DNA from 3 places in the Rummeliibacillus sp. SL167 genome. Region 3 is predicted to be linked to each of the others. Evidence: riboswitches for the same ligand, from Rfam matches in the RefSeq annotation. Region 3 holds a riboswitch; each other region holds the start of a gene.
What was found. Region 3 has a riboswitch for preQ1 ahead of FEZ13_RS05350 (VUT family protein). Riboswitches for the same ligand answer to the same signal wherever they lie in the genome.
Positions count from the first base shown of each region.

Region 1: it holds a riboswitch for preQ1, as region 3 does, so the genes downstream of both, FEZ13_RS12160 (QueT transporter family protein) here and FEZ13_RS05350 (VUT family protein) in region 3, are expected to answer to the same signal.
Region 2: it holds a riboswitch for preQ1, as region 3 does, so the genes downstream of both, queD (6-carboxytetrahydropterin synthase QueD) here and FEZ13_RS05350 (VUT family protein) in region 3, are expected to answer to the same signal.

Region 1 covers NZ_VCBM01000002.1:153,345-163,594, reverse strand. Annotated here, with positions in the region: gene ilvA (threonine ammonia-lyase IlvA) at 1-290, shown strand, start outside; gene FEZ13_RS12190 (hypothetical protein) at 411-941, opposite strand; gene FEZ13_RS12185 (HNH endonuclease) at 1,848-2,684, opposite strand; gene FEZ13_RS12180 (SMI1/KNR4 family protein) at 2,865-3,665, shown strand; gene FEZ13_RS12175 (ABC transporter ATP-binding protein) at 3,964-4,761, opposite strand; gene FEZ13_RS12170 (ABC transporter permease) at 4,754-5,776, opposite strand; gene FEZ13_RS12165 (ABC transporter substrate-binding protein) at 5,794-6,795, opposite strand; PreQ1 riboswitch class I at 7,093-7,137, shown strand; gene FEZ13_RS12160 (QueT transporter family protein) at 7,160-7,648, shown strand; gene FEZ13_RS12155 (long-chain fatty acid--CoA ligase) at 7,866-9,470, opposite strand; gene FEZ13_RS12150 (YflT domain-containing protein) at 9,711-10,037, shown strand.
Region 2 covers NZ_VCBM01000001.1:838,332-848,581, forward strand. Annotated here, with positions in the region: gene FEZ13_RS03785 (amino acid ABC transporter permease) at 1-130, opposite strand, end outside; gene FEZ13_RS03790 (amino acid ABC transporter substrate-binding protein) at 114-932, opposite strand; gene FEZ13_RS03795 (FMN-binding glutamate synthase family protein) at 1,333-2,931, opposite strand; PreQ1 riboswitch class I at 3,177-3,219, shown strand; gene queD (6-carboxytetrahydropterin synthase QueD) at 3,471-3,944, shown strand; gene queE (7-carboxy-7-deazaguanine synthase QueE) at 3,937-4,665, shown strand; gene FEZ13_RS03810 (hypothetical protein) at 4,887-5,264, shown strand; gene FEZ13_RS03815 (methyl-accepting chemotaxis protein) at 5,961-7,643, shown strand; gene FEZ13_RS03820 (methyl-accepting chemotaxis protein) at 7,909-9,591, shown strand; gene FEZ13_RS03825 (ATP-binding protein) at 9,997-10,250, shown strand, end outside.
Region 3 covers NZ_VCBM01000001.1:1,182,320-1,192,569, reverse strand. Annotated here, with positions in the region: gene FEZ13_RS05380 (basic amino acid ABC transporter substrate-binding protein) at 373-1,164, shown strand; gene FEZ13_RS05375 (amino acid ABC transporter permease) at 1,184-1,924, shown strand; gene FEZ13_RS05370 (amino acid ABC transporter ATP-binding protein) at 1,921-2,643, shown strand; gene FEZ13_RS05365 (ribonuclease H-like YkuK family protein) at 3,158-3,691, opposite strand; gene purU (formyltetrahydrofolate deformylase) at 4,090-4,998, shown strand; gene queC (7-cyano-7-deazaguanine synthase QueC) at 5,167-5,847, opposite strand; gene FEZ13_RS05350 (VUT family protein) at 5,860-6,393, opposite strand; PreQ1 riboswitch class I at 6,629-6,673, opposite strand; gene FEZ13_RS19375 (hypothetical protein) at 6,873-7,040, shown strand; gene FEZ13_RS05345 (PadR family transcriptional regulator) at 7,186-7,548, shown strand; gene FEZ13_RS05340 (MFS transporter) at 7,535-8,368, shown strand; gene FEZ13_RS05335 (IS4 family transposase) at 8,464-9,588, shown strand; gene FEZ13_RS05330 (MFS transporter) at 9,608-10,177, shown strand; gene FEZ13_RS20560 (hypothetical protein) at 10,178-10,250, shown strand, end outside.

The sequences.
Region 1 (10,250 bases), on a different contig from region 3:
TCAAAGAAAAATCACTTATCCACGAAGGATTGCTATACTATTTCCTAGTCAGCTTTCCACAACGCGCAGGAGCACTTCGTCAATTCCTAACTCAAGTTTTGGGACCTGAAGATGATATCACAACTTTCGAATATACAAAGAAAAACAATAAAGAAAGCGGCCCTGCACTAGTCGGGATTGAATTGAAACGTCCAGAAGATTATGCTGGATTACTTGAACGTATGAAGAACAACAACTTCTCATTCCAAGTTGTGAATAATGATCGTACATTGTTTGCATTGTTAGTATAAAATTGGTCATAAACACTGCCAATACCTAAGAAAACTTCTCCTTATAAGCATAAAAATGAAAATCTTCCTTTGTAAATAATCGTAAAAAAGCCTCCAAAGAAGCCATGATCTTTGGAGGTTTTATTGTATGAAATAACCATTATGATAGGCAGCCATATGACTTTTTTTATATTGTTCAAAGTCATAAAGAAGCTGCTCATGCATTATTTTGGACTTTTGTACACTGATCCAAAAAATATCAAAGGAATACCTTGAAACTGGCGATTTCAATTTATCAAGACGCTTTTGGATGTCTTTTTTAGAATTTGTAGATGTAGCGATCACTGTTGCTTTACCGACGCCAGGATAATTTGTACAATAGATACCCTCAATTTCATGCCAGTATATTTTATGGTGGCTAAAATCTACATATACCCCTTCTTCATCCCAACAGATCCCTCGCATTTTCATACGCGCGATCAAGTAATAAAAACCTAAAAATGAAAACAAAAAGTAAACGACGATACCTATAACGAGCATCACTATTTGACGCCACGTCCAACTATTCAAATCTGGATTGCTGGCTATTTGTGCAACGACACCGATGATCGTTAAAAAACCAAAAATCAGTAATAAACAAATACTCCACATATTCGGCAAAAATTTATTCATCTAAATGCTCCCAGCTTTACATATAGGATTTTCTCTATCAATGTTATTTCATCTATTTTACAGCCATTATCGTAACTTTTAAATGTATCTTTTAAAAATTAAAATGGTCATCCATTCTCTATTATTTTAAGTTGATTCTATTATAGCGGATATTAAAGAATTGAGCTTTAATTGGATATTAAACTTAAAAAATTGATATTTTTAGACTCTACACCAAAATCTGTTCTTGGCATAAAAATTAGATGTCCTACTGATTTCCGCTACGGCTTGCACGCTTTCCTACGGGCGAACGCTGGGAGCAACAGGATGTTATCACGGAGTCGTTGCCACAGGACGTGGTGTTCTTAGATTTCGTTCCTTAAATCGCTCCGTGCAAGATCTCATCTGTTCGCTTTTCCCATGGGACATTGAATTGGCTTCATCGAATCAACACCGCACGAAGGAAATGCGTATGCATTTTCGATGACTCGAGCAAGCCGCAGCGAAGATCTAGCTAAAGCTAAAATTAACTATTAAACACTATCTTTTACCAATAAATATGCCTATTCATTTCGTCAAGCACATGTTTTGGCAAAGCCTCTATTTTAAAAGTTTTAGAAGGTTTTTATAGAATTTTTTTATATGGCTAGAAAACTATTTCTATATTCTAAGATATAAGACCGTTTTTAGTCATTATGACAAAGCATATAAAGATCGCATTATAGCGTGGATTCATTATTACAGCCAGCAAAGAAAAACTCGGTATTAAGAACCCTATTTAACCTAGGATTCTTAACACCGAGAGAGTCGCCTAATATTCAATTTGATATAATATCTAACTCTTTAAAAACTACGTCCATGAATGTGTTTGATGTTATAAAAGTGCCCATCAATAATGATAAGAAAAATGGTTTTTTTGGTAGCAAATTATAATGAACCCCAAATAGACTTTCCTCCAGTATGTCCAGTTCTCTTATGCACATTTTTATCTACTAACTGCAAATATCCTGTTCTTTCATGATGATGCCATACATACCCTGACGGAGTCTTTCCAGATCTGATTTCCAATTGCTGATATACAGTAAATTTATTACTATAAATAGAATTTATCTCAATTTTTCTTTTTAGCCTTTCATTAGCCCAGTTAAATTGTCTAGTATTTGACGATTTCCAATATGCTTTTGGTAATTTAACTTGATATTTATGTTCAAACTTTGGGAAACCATTTTTAGTAAATTTAACATTAGTTTTAGGATGGCTTTTCCCTGCTAATTTTCCATTCCTAACAAGAATTTTTTTAGTTGTTTCCTTCAAGTATTGTCTAACATATATTTTTGCTCCAACAACATAAGTTGCTGCTTTTAATGCTGGTGTTATCCAATCATACGCTTTTGATAATTCCAAATAATTATCTTCACTATCAATCGGTGAGGTAGTATCTTCGAATTCTATCTTTGAATATGATGATAGATTATCTGTATCATTATAATTTAAATCTTCCGAAGATGTGTTATCAATTAAATAAGGATCATCAAATACAACCTCGTCATATATTTGTAGTCCACTTGATGTATTAACATAACCGGATAAATTACCGGTCCTAGGAACGGATAATAATCCTAAATCTCCATTTTCATATTTCCAATATTTATCAACTTCAGTCTCGGATGAATCCAATTCCGCACTTGCATAGCTAGGAAGAATCAGACTAAACAATAAAATAAGAATCATACAGTTTATAGTAATTTTAAACCATTTTTTCATATAACATCTCTTTTCCTTATAAAATATTTTTTATATATTTTTACAAAAAAGGATAACGTAATATAAATTACATTAAAAACATATAATTGTAAACAAAAATTTAAAATAATATTTAAATTATAAAAATTTTACATTATAATGTGTCTATAATACTTTTTTATGTGAAGGGATGAATTTCGTATGAATAAATTTTGGGCAAGTAACCCTGAAGATACATACAAATTAAAAAAGCTGAAAAATTCTGATATTAAGAAAACTGAAAAATTTTTTGACATTCAATTACCAAAAGAATATATTGATGTACTCAAAGTTCAGAATGGTGGGGAAATTATTTATAATGCTTTCCACAGTCCAAAACCTACTGCATGGGATGATACTTCCGGGTATATCGATCACATCTTAGGAATTGGTAAAGATTCAGGAATATTGGAAACACCCTATTATTTAGAAGAGTGGGACATGCCTAAAAATATTGTCTTAATTAGTGGAGATGGTTCAGAATGGATTGCTTTTGATTACCGAAATACCAAAACAGAACCTCCCATTATTTATATCAATAATGACAGTAATGAAATCATAACTATAGCTAATTCTTTTAGTGAATTTATTTCAAAATTATTTATTCAAGAAAATACTGGGGAACTCTTACTCGAAAAGTATGGAGCTCCTCAAACATCCCAAGAAGAGGTAGAACGTTTTATAAAAGAAAACAATATCGACGAAATAATTGATGCAATAAATATCATTGCTCAAGATATAGAAGAAATGGATCATATAGACTTAAATTGGTATACAGAAAAATTAATACAACTAGCTCATCATAGCGATAGTGAAATAAGAATATCGGTTATTGATGCCGCCAATACATTGGACTATTTACTAGATAAAGATATACTCTATAAACTAATAAACATACTAAAGAATGATACGGATCCTGATGTTTTAAGTTCTGTTGAAATATTGCAAGAAAAAATAAGATAATATTTTTTACCATCGATGAGTGCAATAATTACTTATAAAAAGTCTTGTTTACAGTTAATTTCATGACAAAGCATATAAAGATCGCATTATAGCGTGGATTCATTATTACAGCCAGCAAAGAAAAACTCGGTATTAAGAACCCTATTTAACCTAGGATTCTTAACACCGAGAGAGTCGCCTAATATTCAATTTGATATAATATTCAACTCTTTAAAAACCTCGTCCATCAGTATCTCTCCGAATGATCTTTTTATTTTTCCAAATAGATCTTTACCGATTACAAGGCTCTTTAGATACTTTACACACTTAATAAAGTTCGATCGGATACCATTTTCTCTCCGCGTATGTGTTGGAATTGAAGCATCAAGTCATCTATTTGTAAATCTTTTTTCAGAGATGGTTCGACTTCTAAAATAATTTGTCCCTTATCCATCATAATTAGACGATTTCCTAAATCGATGGCTTGTTGCATATTATGTGTAACCATCAACGTTGTTAGTTTATCTTTTTCTACAAGCTGTTTTGTTAAATTAGTAATTAACTCTGCTCTTGATGGATCGAGAGCAGCTGTATGTTCATCTAGTAAAAGGATATTTGGTTTTGTAAAGGTAGCCATCAATAATGACAGAGCTTGGCGTTCTCCACCAGATAACAGACCAACTTTGGCATTTAAACGATTTTCAAGATTAAGATGCAATGTTTCTAATGATTCCTTGAAAAATTCTCGGCGCTTTTTATCTACACCTATTCGAAGCGTTCTTTTTTGATTACGTGAATAAGCGATTGCTAAGTTTTCCTCAATCGTCATTGTTGGCGCTGTACCTGCCATTGGATCTTGGAATACACGACCGATAAAATGCGACCGTTTATGTTCTGGCAGTCTAGTGACATCCTTGCCATTAATCTCAATCTTCCCAAGATCTGGTGTTAAGGCCCCTGAAATCATATTCATCATCGTAGATTTACCAGCACCATTACTACCAATAACAGTGACAAAATCACCTGTTTTCAACTCTAAATGAATATTATCTAAAGCAATTTTTTCATCGGGTGTCGCTTCGTTGAAGATTTTATTGATCCCTTCTAATTTAAGCACTCCTCTTCCCCTCCTGTTTCACTGCTCTAGCATGTTCAGCACGGCGTTTAGCTATGCGGGATTTCTCTTTTTGCTTTGCTCTTAAAGTTGGGATAACTAACGCGATCACTACTATAACAGCCGTAATTAGCTTCATATCACCTGTATCTAAAAATTCAACTTGCAATGCTAGTGCAAGAACAATTCGATAAATAATGGCTCCGAAAATAACAGCAAACGTTGTACGAGCAATTGTTTTGGTACCAAAAATAGCTTCACCGATGATAACAGAAGCTAATCCAATCACAATCATCCCAATGCCCATACCAACATCTGCAAATTTACCGTATTGTGCGATCAAAGCGCCTGATAGTGCAACTAGACCATTGGATAACCCCAAGCCTAAGATGGTTAATGTATCGGTGTTTGCAGAAAAGCTGCGGATCATTTTGCCATTATCACCTGTTGCACGAATAGCTAAACCAATTTCTGTTTTGAGGAACCAATCAAGGACAAACTTAATCGCAAAAGTCAAAATAAACATGATGAAAACTGTGCCCCAAGTATTTGGAACATGTTCAACTCCCATGTTTGATAACATACCATTGAAAGCTTTATCGATTCCTAGTTTTCCCCAGAATTCAGAGAATGCTGTGAATAATGAATCGGAATTGGCAAGTGGAATATTGGGTCGTCCAACAGCTGTATCTATTGTCAGCCCCATTATTCGTAAATTAATCGAATATAAAGCAATCATCATTAAGATCCCTGATAATAGTGAATTGATTTTTGCCTTCGTATGCAAAAGACCTGTAATGGAACCAGCAGCAAAGCCAGCCAATGCTGCACATATTGTGGAAATGATCGGATTGTATCCTAATGTGATCATTGTTGCTGCTGTTGCGGCACCTGTTACAAAGCTACCGTCTACTGTTAAATCAGGAAAATCTAACACTCGGAATGTAATATACACTCCGAGTGCCATGATTGCATAGATGATCCCTTGCTCGACTGAGCCGAAAATTGCTGTAAACATAAAGAATCATCTCCTATCTATTTAACTACTTCTGCTTTCCATTCATCTTTGACGTCTACGTCAATTTTATCTGCTGTTGTTTTGTTGATTTCAAGTTTTAATTTTGTAGGATATGCAACAGGGATATCTGCTGGTTTTTTACCATTTTTCAAGATTTCCACTGCTTTTTGACCTGCTTCATAACCGATATCATAATAGTTAAAGCCATATGCTCCAAGACCACCACGTGCTACAGAGTCAAGTTCCCCTACCATTACAGGAATTTTCTTATCATTTGCTACGTCTAGTACTGACTCAAGAGCTGACACAACTGTATTATCAGTAATGATATAAAAGGCATCCACTTTACCAACTAATGATTCTGTCGCCTGTTTTACTTCTGCTGATGTTGATGCTGACGCTTCAACAATTGTGATGCCCGCTTTTTTTGCTTTTTTTTTCGCAATATCTACTTGTGCACGAGAGTTTTGTTCACCTGAGTTAAACACCATTCCTACTTTTTTAGCACCTAATTGTTCTGATAAAAATTTAACTGTATTTGGAATAGCATCAGGATGTGTATCAACCGTACCTGTTACATTACCACCTGGTTTTTCCATTGATTTTACAAGTTCTGCACCAACTGCATCTGTCACCGATGTGAAAACAATTGGAATATCAGATGTTGCCGCAGCTACCGCTTGTGCACTTGGTGTAGAGTTAGCAAAGATTAGATCGACGCCGCTTCCTACCAAGTTATTGGCAGCTGTCGTATTAACACTTTGATCCCCTTGAGCGATTTCAGTTTGATATTCAACTTTTAATCCTGCATCCTTAAGAGCCGCTTTAAAACCTTTTGTAGCTTGGTTTAATGATGGATGTTCTACAATTTGTGTAATTCCGACTTTATATGTTTTGCCTTCTGTTGCATTAGAATCCTTTGTATCAGATGACGAATTATTTTTACTACCGCACGCAGCTAAAGCTAATACGATGATAGTTGTCATCAAAAGCAATGCGTACTTTTTCGTTTTCTTCATAATATCCCCCTCAAATTCTTGTTGTCTCTTATTCTTTTAGTAACTAAACACAGTAATTATTACAGAAGACTTTTATAACCGTCAATAATATTATGAATGTTTAAATTAGTTTATCGCGTTGAACTTCAACGCTTCACTGCGATGAAATGCTTGTTTATAAGGATTCTCCATACATTTTATAAAATGTGTCCGTTTTGTGAATCTTTTAAACAATCTACTGCGTTATACATTTCTATTTTCAAAAATATGATTTGACATTTCCATTTAATATATTTACAATGTAAATTTATTTCTAACAATATCGCGGTTCGAAACCATCCCACGTAAAAAAACTAGGGGGAACTAAAAATTGAAAGTAAAATCAATGGTTATCAACGGGATTATTGCAGCACTATATATTGCTGTAACAATGCTTGTCCAACCTTTTGGCTACAATGCTATACAATTTCGTCTATCAGAAATGTTCAATCATCTTGTTGTTTTTAACAAAAAGTATATGATAGGTATTGTTTTAGGAGTCTTCATCGCCAATCTGTTTTCACCGCTTGGTATGTATGATTTAGCATTTGGTGTTGGGCAATCGATCTTATCGCTTGCCATTACTATTTGGTCAGCTCGCTTTATTAAAGGACAGGCAACACGTATGATCTTTAATACGATCGTATTTACGATTATGATGTTCCTAATCGCCATAGAGATCCAACTTGTGGGAGATATCCCATTTGCACTTAAACCATTCTTATTGACATGGCTTACTTGCGCGGCTGGTGAATTTGCAGTCATGGCTGTAGGTATTCCTGTGATGATGCTATTAAATAAGCGCCTTCATTTTAATAAATTGATAGAAGAATAGACGGTTTACACGCAAAAAGAGCAATTTCTTTGAAACTTTCATTGAAATGCTCTTTTTCTTATTGTAGATATCTGAAAAACCTAATAGAGTGAAGCTTCCATCAGTGGGGGTTTTCTTCATCCCCCATCTATCTTTCTCGTTTCTCTCTATATCTTGAGATGGGGATCTTACTTGCCCGTTAAAGGTGGGATAAATCTATGAATGCATACATAATCTATCATGGTTTACGTCCTTTTACATCCTCACGAAGTTTGGCTTTCAAGAACTTTCCTACAGATGTTTTGGGAATCTCTTTTAAGAAAACGATATCATCAGGTATCCACCATTTAGCAAATTGTCCTTCTAAATGGGAAAAAAGCTCTTCTTTTGTTGCTGTGCTCCCATCTTTTAGAACTACACAGGCAAGTGGCCTTTCTTGCCATTTTTCATCTGGCACTGCAATCACTGCGGCTTCAAACACCCCTTCATGTGTCATCAAAGCATTTTCAAGATCCACTGAAGAGATCCATTCTCCTCCGCTTTTAATAAGATCTTTTACTCGATCAGTTATTTTAATATAACCCTCTGGTGTGATCACCGCGATATCACCTGTATATAACCAGCCATCTTTAAATGCTTCCGCGGTTCTTTCATCATTGTAATACTTATCCGCGATCCATGGTCCTCTTATGACTAACTCGCCCATCGTTTTACCATCCCACGGAGCATCTCCATCATCATTTACAATGCGTGTTTCGATTAATGGTACTGTTAAACCTTGGGTTGCACGAATATTTAGTTTATCTTCTTTTGACCATTGTTCTATTTCAGATGTATAAGTAGACAGGCTGACAATTGGCGTTGTTTCCGTCATCCCGTATCCTACGATAAATGGCACTTTATATTTTTCCTCAAAGGCTTTGATGAGTCCTTTTGGTGATGCAGATCCACCACAAACAATGGCACGCAGGGATGATATATCTCTTGGTTTTTCTTCTAATTCTTTTAATGCGCCTAGCCAAATCGTAGGTACACCCGCCGTTAAGGTCACCTTTTCTTGCTCGATTAGATCTAACAGCAACGCGGGTGTGAACATAGGTCCAGGCAATACTTGAGTTGTGCCAAAATTAACAGCTGCGAATGGTATTCCCCATGCATTGACATGGAACATAGGGACAACAGGCATTGCTATATCATTCTCGTGAAGTCCAAATGAATCTACTAAACCAAGTGCTAAACTGTGCAGCACTATACTGCGATGTGTATAAACAACACCTTTCGGAAATCCTGTAGTTGCACTCGTATAACACATTCCCGCTGGCATATTTTCATCTAAATCTTCTGGAAACTCATATTCTTCTGCATCGGCTATCAACTGTTCATATGAATGAATATTATCTGGTGCTGATTCAGGTAGTTCCAGGCCATCTTGCATGACCACAATATGTTTCACAGATTTCAATAATGGAATCGCTTTCTTTATTAATGGAAACAAATCCCCATCCACTAATAATATTTCATCCTCTGCATGATTGATAATATAAATAATATGTTCTGGGGATAGACGTATATTAACCATATGGAGGACAGCTCCTGCACAAGGAACAGCAAAATAAGCTTCTAAGTGTCGATGATGATTCCATGCAAAGGAACCCACTCTCGTTCCTCTTTTCATCCCCAATTTGGTCAACGCATGTGCTAATTTTCGAGTACGTTGCCCAAATTCTTTGTATGTGAAGCGATGGATCGTATTTTCAGCTGTTCGTGAAATGATTAATTTCTTTGGAAAATAACGTTCTGCTCTCTTGATAAAATCTGTTAATACTAGTGGTGTCTGCATCATAACTCAACCATCCCCTTATTTGTGATCATTTTTTAAAATCATCCATCATCAATCCATAAGAACATTTCAATTTTCTAACTATCAGCTCAACTAGTGCAGAAAATTCTATTCATCTAATTGATATTATGATTTTAAAAAAAATTTATGAATAAACGATATGATTTAACTAAAAATAGAAACGTTTAATCTTTTCATTTTGGGGAATACCATAAGTAACATCTAAAATAGGAGGAGATTGAAATGATCAGTAACATTTCTGTAGAAAATGCAGTACAAGCAAAAAATCAAATTGAGAAGTTAGAATCACAAGGTTTGAGCCGCGATAATATTTATATTTTTGCTCATGGTGATGAACGCGAAGAAGATATTGCAGATGCACTCCATGCAGCCGAGGTAGGTATCAAAGAACAAGGATTTTTCAGATTCATGAAAAATTATGTAGTTGCCCGTGGTAACGAGCTTCGCAGTCAAATGGAAGCTGTTGGTTTGAGTAAAGAAGAAGCCGCTCAAGCGGAAAAAGAGTTAGATCAAGGAAAACTCATTATTATCGCCAGAACATTACAATGATTGTATTTATTTTAATGAATAAAGCGAAACTTCACCTAATGCGGGGGATTTTCTTCACTGTGTGTTAGTTGAACATCAGACTTTCCATATAGTTGATCCCCACTTATTTCTTCGTTCGTTATTTGTGTCTTGAAGAGATAGATTTTGCTGCCATCAATGTGGGACAAAAAGCAACCTATAAGTTGAGATTATCCCCCGCTTATAAGTTGCTTT
Region 2 (10,250 bases), 340 kb from region 3:
AAGTGATAATCGTTAGTGGAATCGTATATTGAATGGCTCCTTTTACCATTGGTAAAAGAGAAGACTGAGCAATCGATACTAATTGATCGAATCGCTCAGGATCTTGAAAAATACTATTTAGGAGAAACATCTTCACCGAACCATTTATCAGAGATTTTTGCGTATGTTCCGTCTGATTTTATATCTTTTAATGCTTTATTGACTGCTTCCACTAACTTGTCGCTATCTTTTCTGAACATTAGACCACTTTGTGCTAAATCGGACTCAGCATCTACGGTTTTGATTGGTGCATTTGGGTGTGATTTTTGATAATCCAAGAATGACAATTTATCATTGATAGTTGCATCTACACGTTTAGAACCAATAAGAGATATTGCTTGCGTAAATCCTTCTACGCCCACTAATTGTGCTCCGTATTTTTTAGCCATTTGACCATAATTACTTGTTAATGATTGAGCAGATTTTTTACCTTTTATATCTTCAAAAGATTTAATTTCATTATTATCTTTATTGACGATTAACACCGCACCTGATTCGATGTATGGATCAGAAAAATCGTATTTTTTTTGACGATCTGGTTGAATACCTACTTGGTTTGCAATCATATCGAATCGTTTGGCATCAAGTCCAGCAAACATGGCGTCCCATTGTGTTTCTTTAAATTCAGCCTTTACACCTAAACGTTTTGCTACTTCTGTTGCAATATCAACATCGAAGCCAGTAAGCTTGTTTGATTTATCATGGAATGTGAAGGGTGGGTAAGTGCCTTCTGTTCCAATTTTTAAAACGCCTTCTTTTTTAATCGTATCGTACAAGTCTGTTGTTTTAGACGTTGAAGATTCCTTTTCATCTTTGTTGTTGTTTGAGCCACATGCTACAAGAACTAAAGTTAATGCAATTAGCAGTGACATAAGCGAAAAATATTTTCTCATAGTAACCTCCGAGTATTCTGATAGGATTTATAAAAAATCAATGGTTATCGTATCATTAATCTCTATGATTGTCAAAAAAATATGAATCTCGGCGTGTTGATGAGGGAAAGATAGGATGAATTATTGCTGAGGTGACAATAACGGATGGCAAGGTAACGATTCTCTTTGCTAGTTCACCATCATTAGAATCTTGCTGTGAATTGCATGTATTTATAAAAATTTTTAATATTTGTATGAAAGATTTGAGACCACTGAAAACTATCTTTTCATTGATAAGAAACTATTTTTTCTTTGATGATGAGTCAAAAGGTGATTTTTCTCCTATCTTTGAAAGCACATCGACTTTTTCAGTGGTGTCAATGGATGATAAATTGCATTTCAGACAACTCTATACGAGGTTTCACTTTATTATTTGTTGTTTAATTTTTTGAAGGATCGTTTCTAAAGAGATGACAACACCTTTATCATCTTTATACATAATATGTTCGGGCTTAAAATGGACAGGAGAATCGATGCCGGCAGCTGCACCAATACGAAATAGTCCCTTTCGAAGAGTAATAAGGTAATTTACTACCCTGTATTTTTTTTCATCAATGACCAATGCCTTTTGTAAATCAGGATCGGTAGTGGCAACTCCAACTGGGCAGGCGTTGGAATTGCATTTCATTGCTTGGATACAGCCTATTGTAATCATAAATCCTCTAGCGATATTGACTAAATCTGCTCCCATTGCGAGAGCAATAGCAATTCGATCGGGTGTAAACATTTTGCCGGAAGCGATAATTTTAACTTGATGTCGAACCCCATATTTTGTTAATGTTGCCACAACAATTGGCAATGCCGATTTAATTGGTAGACCAACACTGTCAATTAGTTCTTGGTAGGAGGCTCCGGTACCACCTTCGCCGCCATCAACGGTTATAAAGTCCGGTCCTTTTCCAGATTCTTTCATATATTTTGCTAATTCTTCAATACTGTCATTTCCACCCACAACAATTTTCATACCAACTGGTTTACCAGTATGATTTCTAATTTTTTCGATAAAGTCACACATCGTTTTTATATTATTAAACTGATGGAACCGATTTGGACTATCTACTGAATGATAGGGTTCTACTCTTCGGATCTTTGCCACTTCAGGTGTCACCTTTTCAGCATCAATATGTCCACCTCGTGCTTTGGCACCTTGAGCGAGCTTGAGTTCAAAGGCCTTGATCTCTGGGATTTCACTTTTCTTTTTTAGCTCATCCCAATCTACTTCTCCATTTTGATCTCGAATACCGAATAATCCAGGCCCAATTTGCATAATGATATCAACCCCACCTTTTAAATGATAGGGAGAAAGACCACCTTCACCTGTGTTCATCCATGTTCCTTTCGCTAAAGCCAATCCTTCCGATAATGTTGTAATCGCTTGATTTCCTAAGGAACCATAACTCATCGCTGACATTCCAATAAGGCTTTTTACGACAAATGGATGTTTGGTTTTAGAACCGATGACAATGGCATCATCATCATGTAATAAATAGGCAGATGACTCCTCATCCTCCCATTTTTCTTCTCGCTGTGAAAATAGTGGATCTTTCAATAAAATATATCGTTTTGTTTTGACTTTTACGTATTGATCCAATTTTAATTCTTCCGTTAACTTAGGAAACATATCATTACGAACATAAAAACCTCCTGTTTCAAAATCACGTTTTGAGCCAAAGGCAGCAACTTCTCTCATATATTTTGCTCCTTTTACAATATGCTCGTAGTCCAATCGTGAAAATGGTTTGCCTTCAAGATCTGTGTTAAACCAATATTGACGCATTTCAGGACCAATTTTTTCAAAAAAGTATCGGATTCTGCCGAGGGCTGGATAGTTTCTTAAAACGGCATGCCGTTTTTGATTTCGATCAAATACCATCATATATACTAGAAAAATAACAATAGTGATCATAACGATTGCTATTATAGTGAATCCAATAATCACGAGTCGATCTGCAATATTCATGAAAAGCCCCCTAAAAATTCATCTATCTTTATACTTAGCACTAATCTTGTCGAAATTTATAGCATTTATTCAATGGATGTGAAACATTGGATGCTAAAAGATATACGTACAACCTTGATTTACTGATAATAGAAAGATAAAATGAATACTATAATTAAACCCATTGAACTTATCCGCACAGTATTCTCTACTTAGTGCTTGTTTTTGAACTGGTGGAGATCTCACTTGCGAGGAAAATTGCATACGCTACAGAGGTTCTAGCTACCCTCTTAAAAAAACTAAGAAAACAGTACTTTTCTTAAGGTGCTGTTTTTTTATCCCGCATTAACGGGCAGTAAGACCCCCATCTCAAGATATAGAGAGAAACGAGAAAGATAGATGAGAGATCAACTGCCCGTAAGATTGGTTCGGGCGGGCAAGATGTTGGCCCCTCAGGTGTTGCCATAGGACGTGGCGCTTTTAACCTGAGTTCTTTTATTTCAGTGGGGCTGAAGAAAACCCCCACTGATGAAGTTTCACTTTATAAGGAGTTTTGAAATATGTATGACTTTGAAATTATCGATCAGTTACAAAAGATAGATGAAGATATTGATCGAAAGCAATTGAAATATCATTCGAAACGAGTGCTCGTTAGCAAAGAATTTACTTTTGATGCCGCTCATCATCTACACTGCTATGAAGGAAAGTGTAAAAATCTGCATGGTCATACGTATAAAGTTGTATTTGGTATCAGCGGATTCACAGATGATCGAGGTTTAACGATCGACTTTAATGATATAAAGAATATCTGGAAAGAAAAAATTGAAATTCATTTGGATCATCGCTATTTAAACAAGACACTTCCTCTAATGAATACAACAGCAGAGAATATCGTAGTTTGGATTTACGAAAAAATGGCAGAAGCTTTGCACAAGAAAAATTTAGGCAATGATGCTCGTGTTGAATTTGTACGTTTGTTCGAAACACCGACGAGCTATGCTGAAGCTAGACGGGAGTGGATGGAAATTGAGTAAAATTCCCGTGATGGAGATCTTTGGTCCCACCATTCAAGGTGAAGGAATGGTTATTGGTCAAAAGACAATGTTTGTTCGTACAGCAGGTTGCGATTATTCCTGCTCTTGGTGCGATTCTGCTTTTACGTGGGATGGTACTGGGAAAGAGCAAATTGTGCAAATGTCAGCTGAAGAAATATGGGATGAGTTAAAGCATATTGGAGGAGATGGTTTTTCGTTTGTAACCATTTCGGGAGGAAACCCTGCTTTATTGAAAAACCTCAGTGATTTGATATCTTTATTAAAAGAAAAAAATATACAGATCGGTGTAGAAACCCAAGGAAGCAAGTGGCAGGAATGGTTTTATGAAATAGATGCACTAACTATTTCTCCTAAGCCCCCAAGTTCAGGGATGAAAACAAACTTTGCGGTTCTCGATGAAATATTCGCAAAATTGAAAAGGGGACAGAATGATCACCAAGTTTCACTGAAAGTTGTTATTTTCAATAATGAGGACTATGAATTTGGTAAACAGGTTCATCATCGTTATCCAGATGTTTCTTTCTATTTTCAAGTTGGAAATGCTGATATTACTACAACTGATCATTTAAAGTTAGTCCATAAACTTTTACAAAAGTATGAATGGTTAATCGAAAAAGTTCTTTCGGATGATGATGTGACAAACGTGAAGGTACTTCCTCAATTACATACATATATATGGGGGAATAAGAGAGGCGTATAAAATAGGGTTTGTCGGTTTTTTCGTATAAACAAGAATGGATAAATGCCCCTTTTATCGTGTATCAAACAGGCAGTATGACTCAAGTAATGGGCAAAAGATAGGTAATGTGATAACTGCTTGAAAAGATCAAATGTTTTAACCTAACCCTGGTAGAGGATAAGGAAAAGGCTACACGAGATGAAGTTGCATTAAGCTATGCTGAATCGAAAGGAATGTAAGAATTGAATATTTTTAAATTAGTGAGTGGGTTATTGGGTGCCACATTATTAATGTGTTTTGACTTCTATCAGCAATGGACGATATGGAAAGCCTTTCCAAATATCACTTGGATGATAGTAGGGTTCGGATTATTATTGTTTAGTGTATATACGCCAGCGATCAAAGATAGAATGATGCATTTTTATGTCGAAGTGGCGGTGATGACTTATTTGATCGTATTAATGTTTATCTTGCCGTTAGCAGGCGGTAAGTCTTCTGTTGGTTTCAGTGTAAAGGAACCTTTTTTGTGGATCGTGATTTTATTAACAATATGGCAACTTGTGGCATATAGAAAACGAATTCTTCGACAATTGAAGGACCATCAAAAAAATGAAGCATGAAGTGGAGATTTTGGACTGTTCGTTTGTCTCACAGTATTGATATAGTCAGACATTACCTCAAGATTTGAGTAGTAGGTTTGGAATCAACTGGCTGTAAGCTTTGATTGCTTCAAAAAAACTAGTTTCCGTCTATGAAGTTGCTCTTTAATTGAATAGTGTATAAAAACTAATAAAATTTCATGCGTGTTGATTTTACAAAAATTAGAGATGTTTGTTTGGTGTAATTTTGAAAAGCTCTGTATTTTAGCGTCATTTATAACGATTGGAGCGGAGGATTGCTCGACTCCCTCTTAAAATGTTGTTATATCAACGTTTGCTAGAGTTTTTTCGTGTGAAAAAATTTTTTTCTTGGTCAAGATAGAGTGAGAACTAGTTTGATATTTCCATTTGTTTAAATAAATAACAATGTTAGTGTACGCTCCCGCGGGAAAAGCGAATAGATGAGACCCCGTAGCGTAGCGAAAATCAACGAATACCTAATTTTATGGATATAATTGGATAATTAACACGCCTGAAAAACTAATAAAATTTTATTTATAAAGAACTTTCCTATCGTGTATTTTTTGTGTATGGAACTGCCGATTGATAATCTATTTATTTACTATAAGACTATTCATGTTCGTATATTTCCTATATAATATGGTATGTAAGAACTAAGAGATAGGAACTAAGAAAATTGTCAAATGGGGGAACATTATGTCTATTAGTAAAAAGATTTTGGGTAGTTTTTCTATCATCATTTTGATTATTATTGCTGCATTTTTAGTTATATTAGGTCAGCTAAACAAGATAAACCAACAATATAGCTCAACTATAAATACGGGCTTACCTCAAATTAGTGCAACAGCCAAAATTGAAAGTTTAACTGCTAAAAAAGCTCAATTAATTAGATCATATCTTTTAGGAAATGAAGAAGATTTACAAACATTAATGGATACTAGAAAACAATTGAATCAGGAAATAGAGAATTTAGAAGGAAATTTACAGCGTCAAAAATCGAAAGAATTATTGACGAAAGTATCTACTGAAGTGAACAATTATGATAAATTTTCGGATCAAGTACTTGATTTGCAAAAGAGTGGTAAACACAAAGAAGCTATTGAACAGACAAATACGAATGGGAAAGCAGCCTATTTAGAAACACTGAATGCTACCCAAGATTTGTCAAAATATATAAAGGTGTTATTTTCACAGGCGGAAACCAAATCTGAAAGCATAGCCAAAAATGCGTTGATTCTTGGGATTATCATTGTAATTGCTATTGTTATTTTTAGTTATTTGATGGCTTATTATATGCATCGAGTAGTTGCGAAACCAATTGTAAAGTTAAATGAATCAGTCAATGTAATCGCTAAGGGAGATTTAACGGAGCCAGATATTGAAGTACGTTCGAAAGATGAAATTGGACAACTATCCAAATCATTTAATCTAATGAAGCACTCTTTAAAAGACTTATTAAGCTCTTTATCGGTTAGTTCAGAGCACTTGAGTTCTTCTGCGGAAGAATTGTTGGCCTCTACACAAGAAGTTTCTGCATCATCAAATGAAGTATCACAAAATCTTGAAGTTACATCAAAAACAGCCCAATCAACCACATATGCTGCAAAAGAAAGTGCAGTTGCGATGGATGAAACAGCAGCAGGTGTCCAAAAAATTGCGGAATCCGCACAAAATCTACATACCTCTGCAAGTGAAACATCTGATATTGCTAATAGCGGACAAAAAGAAATTTCTAATGCTGAAAAACAAATGGTGCTTATCCATTCATCAACAAAGGATACAACAGATTTAATCCAATCATTAAATAAACAATCAGTGGAAATTGGAAATACACTTAAAGTGATCACGGATATTACAGAACAAACAAATTTACTTGCGTTAAACGCAGCTATTGAGGCAGCGAGAGCAGGGGAACATGGAAAAGGATTTGCTGTGGTGGCAGATGAAGTTCGGAAATTAGCAGAAGAATCTAACCGATCAGCTAGTCAAATCGAACGTCTAACAGTAGAAATACAGCAGAACACAAAAGATGTCGAAAAAGCGATTTTAGACAATCTAGACACAGTTGAAGATGGTGTCCATTTAATTCAAAAAGCAGGGACTTCATTTGAAACGATTGTACAAGCTGTAGATCATATGAAATCAGAAATTGAAGATGTATCTGCTATAACGGAAGAAATTTCTGCTGCGGCAGAGCAGGTTGCGGCTTCAGTAAGTGAAATTGCAACATCTTCTGAAAATTCAACTAAAAAAATAGAATCAGTAAGCGACAATGTGAAGCAAGTGGCAGAAACAATAGAAGAAATCACATCTGTTTCAAACGACTTAACCAATAAGGCGATTGAACAAAGTGATGCTGTTAAGAAATTTAAGATTTGATGCAAAAAATTGTCTTCTTTTAGAAGAAGAATGTGTACGGTACAAAAGGTACGGATTGTTGATTTAACAGCATTCTGTACCTTTCTTTTTTTTATAAATGTTTATAGAATAAGGTATTTCTGTCCAATTAATTATTTACTTTAATATTTAATATACGGGATAATTAGTAAGAAAGTTCCATTACTATTGACTCGATAATCATGCTGGTATAAAATTGTATTTATTTATATAGCATAAAATTCATTGTGGTGGGAGATGACATAGATTGTCTGTTCAAAGGAAAATAAGCTTAGGCTTTATTATTTTGTTTGTTTACATAATGATTCTCATGGGGTTAAATGGCAATCGAATGGATAGCGTAGTCGACTCATTTGGTCGCGTTATCAATGACAATGTAACTAATTTAAAAAAGGTTAATGAAATTAAGTCGAATATTTCCAGTGAAGGATTATATTTAAGAGGTTTTATTATTGATAATAATGCATCCAATTCTCAAAAATTAACTGGATATCAAGAAAAAACAACAAAATTGATTGATGAGCTTCAGAAAAGTGCTGACTCCAAAATTGTCAAGGATTATACAAAGAGTATGAGTGAGACAATAGCTACCTACAATCAAGTCATAGATAAAATCATCGAGTATAAAAAAGCGGGAAAAGACGATAGCGTAGCTTTAGAATTGAATAATGCGGAGTCCGCTCACCAAAGTTTAATGACGAATATCACTGCTATTGAAAAATATCAGCAAAAGGAACTGGCTGCAGCAAAGGCCAACGTCAATCATAGTGCTTTTATAGCAAAAATTGCTTCGATTATCATTGCCATTTGCGGTATGATTACAGCTCTTCTTTTTATGAATCGAGTAAGACGGATCATTGTGAAGCCTCTATTAAAGGTCGTAGAAGGTGCGAAACAAATTGCATCTGGAGATTTAACGCAAGATGATATTGTTGTGAAGTCAAAAGATGAAATTGCAACATTGGCGTCATCTTTTAATGAAATGAAGAAAAATTTACAAACGATTATTATCAATATAGGAGAAAGTTCACGTCAGTTATCTGCAGAAATGGAAGAACTTGCGGCTTCAACTGAGGAGATTTCTAGTGCAGCTGATGCAGTATCAAATAGTGTCGAAGTCACTTCGAGAGGCGCAAATGACTCGGCTGTTATCGCAAAAGATGCAGCACAAGCTATGAACGAGACAGCAGCAGGTGTCCAATCAATCGCAGAAAATTCTCAATCGCTATTTGATAAAGCAAAACAAGCATCAGAACTTGCAGAAAATGGTAGGAAAATATTGAATGTTGCCAAAGAACAAGTTTTGTTAATATCTAAAACAACAGATCAAACAAATGAATTAATCACACGTCTAAAAAATCAATCAGCTGAAATACAGAATATGACAAAAGCGATTACAGAGATTTCAGATCAAACGAATTTACTGGCTTTAAACGCTGCTATAGAGGCTGCAAGAGCAGGAGAGCATGGAAAAGGATTTGCGGTTGTGGCTGACGAAGTTCGGAAATTAGCAGAGGAATCCAAAAATTCTGCAGAGCAAATTGTCTCATTAATAAGTACAATTCAAAATGATACAGAAATTGTAGCGAAATCCGTAACAAGTAATTTAACGAATGTTCAAGATGGTGTGTATGTTATTACAAATGCGACGGAAGCTTTTGGTCATATTTCTAGTTCAGTTAATCAAATGACAAATAGCTTAGAGGAAGTAACGTCCACTTCTGAACAGCTATCAGCAGCAACTGAGGAAGTTACAGCTTCAGTTGAAGAGATTGCAAAACAAGCCGTCCAATCTGCTGAATCGACAAACACTATTTCTGGTTCTGTAGAAGAACAAAATGCGACATTGCAAGAAATAACAGGGGTTATTCAGGAAATAAGTAAAAAATCTGTTGAATTGCAAGAATTAGCGCATCAATTTAAAGTGTAAAATAGTATGTTATTAGCCGAGGTGCAAACAAGTGCCTTGGCCTTTTTCTTTTTACAGGCGCTTGTGTTTTAACTTTTTTTCTATATCAAATGAATAGTATAATGAGAAAAGCAGATTATCCATTTGAACAAAGAAGTAACATAATGAACAATCGAGTTTACATCAAATGAATGATTATTGATCCCGCTTTAACGGGCAGTAAGACCCACACCTCAAGGTTTAGAGAAAAACGAGAAAGACGAGTGTGGGAACAACTGCCCGTAAAAGTCCGATTGGTTCAGCTAACCATCAGTGGGGGATGAAGAAAACCCCCACTGATGGAAGCTTCACTTTATTGGAAAGTGTTCACTTAATTACTCAGCTGATTTTTTACGTTTAAAATAAAGATGAATAGGTGATATACAATTGAAAATATATTCATTGAGTGGGCCAAGTGGAACTGGTAAAAGTACTTTTGCATTGTTTTTTGCACATGATCATGATATCGCTGGCATTATTGATGATGGTCTTTTTATTGTCAATGGTAAGAAAATTGCTGGTACGTCTGCAAAATTTGAAAAAAGTGCCTACAAAGCAGTGAAAAGGGCCATCTTTTCAGATGAGGATCACGCAAAAGAAGTGCAAAATGCCATTAAAGCGCAGCAAATCGACAAATTATT
Region 3 (10,250 bases):
AATGGAAATGGAAGACAAGTGAAGAACGAGCAATCCGCAACGGAAATCAACGAATTCTCTCTATCCTTATGGGCAAAATTGGATAATCAACACACCTGTTCTATTTATCGTGTATTGCCAGGTAGAAAGATTTCTAACATTTAGAAGAAAATAAGTAGAGAATCAGATATTGGTAAAAACCCGATTTGTACAACTAACATACAATGTGAGAAAGAGAATACCCAACTATGTGAAGTTTTGATTTATCAAAAAAATAAATATTGTTTTACTATTTTTAATTTTATATAATTGGACTTACTAGTGATAAGTGATAGTTGATCTAGCTTAATAATTTTATATTAATAGAGTGATAACACATAGGGGGTCCATTTTATGGGGAAAAGAAAAAAATTATTATCAATGCTAATGTTGGTGATGGCTGTTTCAATGATTTTAGCAGCTTGTGGCTCTGATGGGGCGAAGGATTCTTCAAGTAAAGACTCGAATAAAAAAGAGAAACTAATAGCAGGAACTGAAGCAACATTTGCGCCATTTGAATCAATGGATGATAACGGTAAAGTTGTCGGAATTGATGTTGATGTTTTAAAAGCTATTGGAGAAGAAACAGGTAAGGAATTCGAAGTGAAGAATATTGGCTGGGAACCTGTTTTCCAACAAGTAACGAATGGTGAAATCGATTTAGGTGCATCTGGTATTACGATTACAGATGAACGAAAAGAAACATATGATTTTACAGAACCGTACTATGAAGCGACTCAGCTAATCGTTGTTAAAAAAGACTCAAAAGTGAAATCACTTCAAGATTTAAAAGATAAAAAAATTGCTGTTCAAATTAATACAACAGGTCATATTGCTGCGCAAAAATTACAAGGAAAAACAAGTCCAAAAATTAAAGCTTATGAAAACCAACCGCTTGCATTCCAAGAAGTGATCAATGGTTCAGTTGATGCTGCAATCGGGGATAATGCTGTTGTCATCGAATACTTGAAAAATAATCCGGATGCTAAATTGAAAACAGTGGAAGATGATGCATTTGAAAAAGAATACTATGGCTTTATGGTGAAAAAGGGCAATAAAGAGGTATTGGATGTCCTAAATGAAGGACTAAAGAAAATGAAAGAAAATGGCAAACTAGCTAAAATTACAAGCCAAGAACTTAAATAATTGATTGGGGGTATACCAGATGAACTTCTTTGATTTACGCTGGGATATAGTCTGGAACTACCGTGACTTATTTTTACGTGGGATCTGGGTAACCGTTTCTTTAACCATTTGTGGTTATTTGGGTGGTCTTATACTAGGAATCTTATTAGGTCTTGGTAAAACATCGAAAAGTAAATGGATTTATTGGCCATCGAAAATATACGTTGATTTATTTCGCGGGACGCCAATGCTTGTTCAAATTTTAATCATTCATTTAGCAGTGATTCCTTCTATTTTTGGACAGTCCTATGGATATATGGTATCAGGTATTACTGCGCTTATTCTAAATAGTGCTGCATATGTTGCAGAAATTATTCGTGCGGGAATACAGTCCATTGATAAAGGTCAAATGGAGGCGGCACGTTCATTAGGCTTAACACATAACAAGGCAATGGTAAAAGTTATTTTACCACAGGCGTTCCGACGCATGATTCCCCCATTAGGTAACGAGTTTATTGCATTATTAAAAGATTCATCACTTGTAACGGTTATCGCTGCTAACGATATTCTGTATGCAAGTAAAGTGGTAGTAGGTGCTTATCAACGTTTCTGGGAGCCTTATTTAGTGGCAGCAGCATTATACTTAATTTTAACTTATATTGTAACAAAGCTTGTTGCTTACATTGAAAAACGTTTTAGCAATCATTATAATCCAAGAAAAAGACGTTCAAGAAAGCTAGATCATCCGCAAAACAATGACGAAGGGCAGGATGCGGTATGATAAAGATTAAAAACCTACACAAAAGTTTTGGAAATCTTGAAGTTTTAAAAGGTATTGATTATGAAGTTCAAGAAAAAGAAGTAGTTTGTGTGATTGGACCTTCTGGATCAGGAAAAAGTACATTTCTAAGATGTATTAACTTATTAGAAGAAATGACAGATGGTGAAATTTACATAGACGATGTTAAAGTAAATGATCCAAAAACGAATATCAATGAAATCCGTACAGAAGTAGGGATGGTTTTTCAACAGTTCAATCTTTTTCCTCATATGACGGTTATTGAGAATATCACAATGGCACCTATTCAAGTTCGCAAAATGGCTAAAAAAGATGCGGAAAAATTAGCGTTGGAACTATTGGATAAAGTTGGACTGCGGGAAAAAGCTTATAATTATCCTGATCAGCTTTCTGGGGGGCAACAACAACGTGTGGCGATTGCACGAGCTCTTGCGATGAAACCTAAAGTTATGCTATTTGATGAACCAACATCCGCTCTTGATCCTGAGATGGTCAAGGAAGTGTTGGATGTTATGAAGCAATTAGCTGAAGAAGGAATGACGATGGTGATTGTCACACATGAAATGGGATTTGCCCGTGAAGTAGCAGACCGTGTCATATTCATGGATGGTGGCTATATTGTCGAGGAAGGTCATCCAGAAGAAGTATTTGGCCATACGCAAAACGAAAGAACAAAAGCATTTTTAGGAAAGGTACTATAAAGAAGCTTGACACAGTGGTGTTTTTTTCATTCAGTGCAGAAGTTCTTTATAAATAGATAGTTGTTTCACGCGTGTTGATTTGACAAAATTAGGGGTGTCTGTTTGGCATAGTTCTGAAAAACTCTGTATTTTTAAGACCATTTATATAGATCTTCGCTGCGGCTTGCTCGACTCCCACGGGAAAAGCGAATAGATGAGACCCCGTAGCGTAGCGAGGAGGCTCAGCATTCGCCCGCAGGAAAGCGAGCAAGCCGGAGCGGAAATCAACGAATCCCCCTATTTTTATGGATTAAATGGGATAATCAACACGCCTGTAGTTGTTTTTTACTTGTGTTTTAAATTGTATAAACTGTCTATTCATGTGAGATGAATAAAAGAATCCATTCAGCGTGTATATTGCTGGATGGATTTTTCATTAGTTGCGGTCATTTGAGATTCGTTAGAAAATGAAAATCAGAATATCGTTATTCTTCATCAGTGTTTTCCTTTTATAAAAGTTCCATTTTATGCCATGCTATTTTGTAAAGTGATTGGCGTAGCTTGAAGCGACGAAAGCATCGGGCTTAATCTTTGGTTCCACTCCAATAGATTTTATCCTAGTAACCATTTCATTCACAAATTCTCGCGTTTTGTTGCGGTTTCCAGCTCCTATATCGATATGTCCTTCCATTGCAAAAGTTGAACCATCATATATATAGGGCAAAACAATGTCAATTAACTCTTTCTTTTTTTCTTCTGTAAACATGGAAACAACTTCTTCTGTAAATGAAAGTTCCAATGAAATTCTTTCATGTAGATGCAACATTTTTCGAGGTACAATGACTCTCCTTATACAAGCCCACACGCCATCTCCTTCCCGCAAAATAACTATACCTGTGATAAATATGGTATACGTTTTATGAACTTGTGAATCGGTTCCAATAATTAAACGATATTGTCCCTTTGGATTTTGATGCATAAAATTGGCTATATATTGAAAAACATCTTCGAAAGTCATATTTTTTTCTTGCAGATTTTGAAAAGGATCGTAATGAAATGAATGATTCATCGTTCACGCTTCTTTCCCTCAATAGGATAAATGTGTCTTCATACAAGTATATCCAACTGCTTTTCATTTCGTACAGGTGAATAACCATGCCAAGCGTGTTGATTGGGCAGAAATCAGGAAATATATTTGACATAATCCTTCAAAAATATGGATTCTTTGCTCCATTTATATAGATTTTCACTGCGGCATGCTTCTCTCCCCGCAGGAAAGCGAGCAAGTCGTAGCTGGAAACCAACGAATTCTTCCTGTTTTTACAAGTAAGACAGGCTAATCAACACGCCTATGAAAGATAATAATAAAAAGAAATGAATAACTGTCATTGTGAAAAGAAAAAACTTGAATATTCACTGAAATTATTTGATAATTTAAGGTATATTGAAACTGGGAGATGTACTTAGATGACGAATAAACTTGAACATAATGAAAAGTTAGAAAATCATTCGAATAGATTAGAAAATCGAGCACGCCTGTTAGTAAAATGTCCGGATAAACCTGGTATCGTATCGGTATTATCTTCTTTTTTACATAATCACAATGCCAATATTATTGAGTCTAGCCAATTTTCAACAGATCCAGAGAACGGTACGTTTTTTATTCGCATTGAATATCACTGTGACAATTTGCCAGCAAAAGCTGTAGAAATGGAAAAGGAATTTGAAAGAATCGCAGAAGATTACCAAATGGAATATCATTTTTACTATCGAAATGTCCGTCAACGTTCTGCCATTTTTGTATCAAAAGAACCACATTGTTTGTTAGAACTTTTATGGGAATGGCAAAATGGCGATTTAGAGATGGATATTGCACTCGTTATTAGCAATCATGAAACGGCGCGTCCGATGGTTGAAGCATTAGGCATCCCATTCTATTATATTCCTGCCAATAAAAATATTCGCGAGCAAGTAGAAAAAGAACAAATTCGATTAGTGGAAGAATATAATGTGGATGTTTTAATTTTAGCACGCTATATGCAAATTTTAACCCCCGAGTTTGTCGATCACTTTAAAAATCGCATCATTAATATTCACCATTCATTTTTACCAGCTTTTATTGGAGCAAATCCATATCAACGTGCATTTGCGCGAGGTGTTAAATTAATCGGTGCCACATCCCATTATGTAACGAATGATTTAGACGAAGGTCCAATCATTGAACAAGATGTAGAACGTGTAGATCACCGTGATAATGCAGAACAGTTGAAAAAAATCGGTGCGCAAATCGAACGTCGCGTCTTAGTAAAAGCTGTCAAATGGCATATAGAAAATCGGATTATCGTGGAAGACAATAAAACGATTGTATTCCATTGATGTTTCAAATATAAAAAAACAGGATTCTCTAAAAATCCTGTTTCGTAAAATAATCCTTAATCAATTAAAAAAAATCTGCTCATTCTACTAGTTAGATATGAGCAGATTTTTTCTCTTCATTCAGAGTATTTTGATGCTAGGCATTTTCGCTTATTGCCAGAAACCCCTTTAAAATAGCGTCTTTTCTTTTTTCTTCATTTTCATATATTTTTGATAACCGTTTGAGCGCAACTGACACGCTGGGCATGTTCCACAACCATCGCCTTTAATACCATTGTAGCATGTTAAAGTCTTCGTACGAACATACTCCAATTTTCCCATCTCATCGGCCATTTTCCAAGTTTCTGCTTTATCCAGCCACATTAACGGTGTGTGGATGACAAGATGTTCATCCATTGCCAGATTTAATGTCACATTCAATGACTTGATAAAGTTATCTCTGCAGTCAGGATAGCCACTGAAATCAGTTTCGCATACCCCTGTAATAAGATGTTTGGCTCCTACTTGATTCGCTAAAATACCAGCAAATGATAAGAATAACAAGTTTCGTCCAGGAACAAAAGTTGAGGGTAATTCACCATTTTCTCCTGCTTTGACCTCAATATCATCCCGAGTAAGCGCATTAGGTGCTAACTGATTGAGTAAGGACATATCTAAAATATGGTGTTTCACATTCAATTCTTTTGCGATTTCTTTTGCACATTCGATTTCAGCTACATGTCGTTGCTGATAATTGAATGTAACAGCCTCTACTTCTTTAAAAGTTTGTAATGCCCAAAATAAGCAAGTCGTGCTATCTTGTCCACCACTAAATACGACGATTGCTTTTTCATCTCTTAACACTATCATTCATCTCCTGATTTAATTTGCCCATTCTATTTTGGAGAAATTGGTCAAACGAAGAACAAGTACTCCTAAGAATTGCATGCCAATTTTGATCATAAGTTGTCCCAAGATCGCCATCCAAACAGCGTCCCATGGAACCATGCCTGCACCAATTGGGGATAGACCAACAATGACGAAAATAGAAGAGTCCAAAATCCCTCCAAATATACCACTATATAAGATCCGTAAGTTGATGGATGTCTTTAATCTTGAATATATTTCAGTATCTGTTGTTTCGGAAACTGCAAAACTAATGGCACTTGCGAAAACAATCCACAGTGTATCGCCTAGAACATAGCTAGAAATCGCGGATAAGAATAACGCAAGACCAATGAAAAGATAGGTATTTTTTTTACCATATTTGTTTTGTACAAGATCACGTAAAATGAACGTAGCTCCAATTAGAAAAGAACCGTAAGGGATAATAAAGACACCCAATTGAAGTGGTGCAAACTTTGCTGTAATAACATTTGCTAAAACAATTGCAGCAAGATATAAGATGATTCTCATTGAAAAGTCTCCTTTTAAAAAATGAAGTACATGATAAATGGTCGTTGATCTATGGGATAAAACGAATGCGCTCATCCATGTACTTAAAAGTCAATGTTTTGAATAACAATTACGCTGGAGGCGTAATTGATGTAATCATCCTTTACTCTATAGAAAATTCATTTTTTCATCTCCTCCTGCCGTTCTAAAAAGGAGAATGCTAGAAAAATAAAAAAACTATACCCTAAAGATATAGTTATCCCTAGTTTTTTATAGAGGGTTGTTCTAGTACCTCTCCTGCTCTGTAAGCATTGTATTCGATTCAATAAAGATTCTATCACACTTTTGGGAGAAGAGTCTCACAAAAAGTCCCCCACAAGAAAAATAAATCTAATCAAATGATTTCCACGTTTAAATATTGGAGTGGAAATTTATTTTATACGATGTTTTTATCCTGCTTTAACGGGCAGTAAGACCTCTACCATAAGGTTTAGAGAGAAATGAGAAAGATAGGTGGGGGATCAACTGCCGCATGCGCCCGATTGGTTCCGGGCGAACAGAATGTTGGTCACTCAGGTGTTGCCACAGGACGTGGCGTTTTTCACTTCCGTTCCTCTATTTCAGTGGGGATGAAGAAAGCCTCCACTGATGGAAGTTTCACTTTATAGGCACCTTTATGCTGGAATTTAGGTGTAACTCTTAATGTACAATTTGTCATCAAACAATATAAGTAAAAAATGATTTGAACATGTTTTTTGCATTATAGTGTTATTAACATTATAATGCTATTAACATTTTAAAGGAGTGATTGTTTTGTCCAAACATTTGAATCGAAAGCAATCTCGCCATCTACCTGCATTCATATTACTTTTTTTAAGAAAGCAAAAATTATATGGCAGCCAAATATTAGAAATTTTTCAGACGATTAAACCGAAATCTATGCAGGTAGATGGAGGTGGGATTTATAGAGTTTTACGAGAATTAGAGGAGGAGGGTTTTGTTTCCTCTGAGTGGATCACAGAAGGCGAGGGGCGTCCTAAGAGAATATATGAAATCAATGAGTCAGGTCTTCAAGAATTAGATAAATGGTATGAAGACATCCTTGGAAGAAAACAAATGCTCGATTATTTTATAGAAAAATATGAAGAAGGACAAAAAGGTGATGGAAATGAATGAAAAAATAACTACTCATTCAGTAAATCCTTGGATCATTTTTATCTTTGTTACAATAGGCACATTTATGGTAAATATTGATAGCAGTATTATTAATGTTGCGTTACCGACATTACAAAAGACATTTCATGTTTCTATAGAACAAGTACAGTGGGTTATTGTAGCCTATTTGTTGTTGATTACTGGCATTCTTCCTTTCATAGGAAGTTTATCAGATCAAAAAGGAAGAAAACGTTTTTTTCTATTCGGTATAGTCATATTCATCATTGGGTCAACACTCAGTGCATTAGCCTTCAATCTTCTTTTTTTGATTGTATCTCGTTGCATTCAAGCTGTAGGAGCGGCGATGATTATGGGGAATGTGATGGGAATTGTAGCGAATATTTTTCAAAGGGGAAATAGGGGAAAAGCTTTAGGAATGATTGGAGCGGTCGTAGCAGCTGGTACAATTATTGGTCCTTCTTTAGGCGGTTTTTTCATCTCACAATTTGGATGGCGCTCTATTTTTCTGATTAATATTCCATTAGGGATTATTTCAATTTTAGGATCAATATTTTTCTTACCTTCCTTTGATTCAGAAAAAAAGCAAAAATTGCAATTTGATTTAAGTGGTGCATTGTTATTTTTCCTAGCAATGAGCACGTTATTGTTTTTCATTTCAAATGAAAAAACAATAGGATGGAGCAGTTTAGGTGGATTATCATTATTAATTATATCAGTGCTAGCATGGATTATTTTTGTACGTAGGGAAAAATCGGCAGATAATCCGATGATCAATTTAAAATTTTTCAAAAATAGAAAGTTTACCATTCAGGTGTGTTGATTATCTATTTTATTCCAATTAAATATAGACAAAAAGAGAGATTCCTCTTGTAAAATGTAAGTACGACCAAACATTTACGAAACGAGGAATCTCTTATGAACAAGCATACCATGTTCCAAAATATGATTCAAAACTTTCTTTCAGAAACCGAGCTACAATCCATTTTAAAAGAATTTAACTATGCAGAGACAGCGCGCAAATGCACCGTTTCTACACTCCTTTCATATCTTGTCGCAGCTGCGGCGAATGAGTGGAAAAGCTTACGACATTCGGCTGATGTAGGTGCCAGCTTTGGATTAGTTTCCGTCGACCATTCGTCCCTTTCTAAGCATATGAAGGCGCTCGATTATGCCATCATCAAGCGCATTTTTGAAGTCCTCATTGGGAAGTTGAATCGTGCTACACAACGGTCTTTGAAGATGCCGAAAACCCTTTTGTCCATTGATTCCACAACGATTACGGTGGGGAAGACACGCTTACCGTGGGCGGTTTATCACGGTGAACGTTCCGGCATTAAATTGCACGTTAGCTTCTCGAATGAAACCGGTATGCCTCTTCAAATCGTTGAAACAACAGGCTTAAAGCATGATGGACCCATAGGTAAACAACTCGAAGACAAGCGCTTTATTCTTGTCGGAGACCGCGCTTATTTTTCGATTGATAAAGTGGATTCGTACGTAAAAGACGGGCAAGATTTTGTTTTTCGTTTGAAAGACAACATACAATTTAGTCGTAAAAAATCACTCAAAGGCAGTCGTACCAATAGTTCTAACGTGACGGCTGATTTCACATGCATCATCGGTACATCACAAAAACAAACACAAAAGCGTCATCGTGTCGTTCAATTTACGGATTATGAAGGAAAAGAAATGCGTGTGGTGACGAGTTTGATGAATGTCACGGCGGAAGAAATAGCCAATATGTACAAGTCTCGTTGGGCGATTGAAACGTTTTTCCGCTGGATCAAACAAAATTTAAACGTACCTGTGTTGTTTGGCACGACGAAAAATGCGGTGTTCAACCAACTATTCGCAGCGCTCATTGCGTATGTTTTATTGAAATGGTTGTACGTTCAAGTTCGTAAACAAATCAACCGAAAACCCTTGTCACTCACAGGATTTCAGCGATTGCTTCTTTGTGATGCTTTGCCTTTTGAATGGCGGCTGACACTCAAAGAAATCATCGAAAGGCATCGTTTGGTTTATGATGAAACTGTATAATTTTGGTTAATCAACACACGTGTTTACCATTGGAATTATCGCTACCTTTTTTTACTATTTTTTAATGATGTCAACTTATGTATTACTGCCATTGTACTTAAGCCATGTTTTAAAGCTTCCAGTGTTTTATATCGGGTTATTAATGACCCCACAAGCAATTGTCATGATTATTGCCTCACCATTAAGTGGTTGGTTAGCAGATAAAATTGGTACCCTTATTCCTGCATTAATCGGAATGGCTATTATTGCATTAGATTTATTACTAATAAGTCAATTCGATAGCACAACAACTCCCCATCAAATTGTTGTTGTCATGCTGATTCTTGGGATCGGGTTTTCACTATTTGCTTCACCTAATAATGTTTCAGTAATCGAGAGTCTTCCACCATCTCAGTCTGGAATTGCTGGCAGTCTAATTGCAACGATAAGAAATTTTGGACAAGTGACAGGGACGGCTGTCGGTATCCTATTGCTTAATATTGGACTCAGTAAGTATAGCGGTGACTATGTTCAAGCTGTAAATCTTTCTTTTATCGTAAATGTAATGATTGCACTTCTTACAATTTCCAAAACGGAGATCGTCTATTAGTTGGTGGATTCGGTATTTGTGGTACCCCTTTTACGCTCATCGATGTCATTGGAAGAAGTCATTCAAGAAAAAT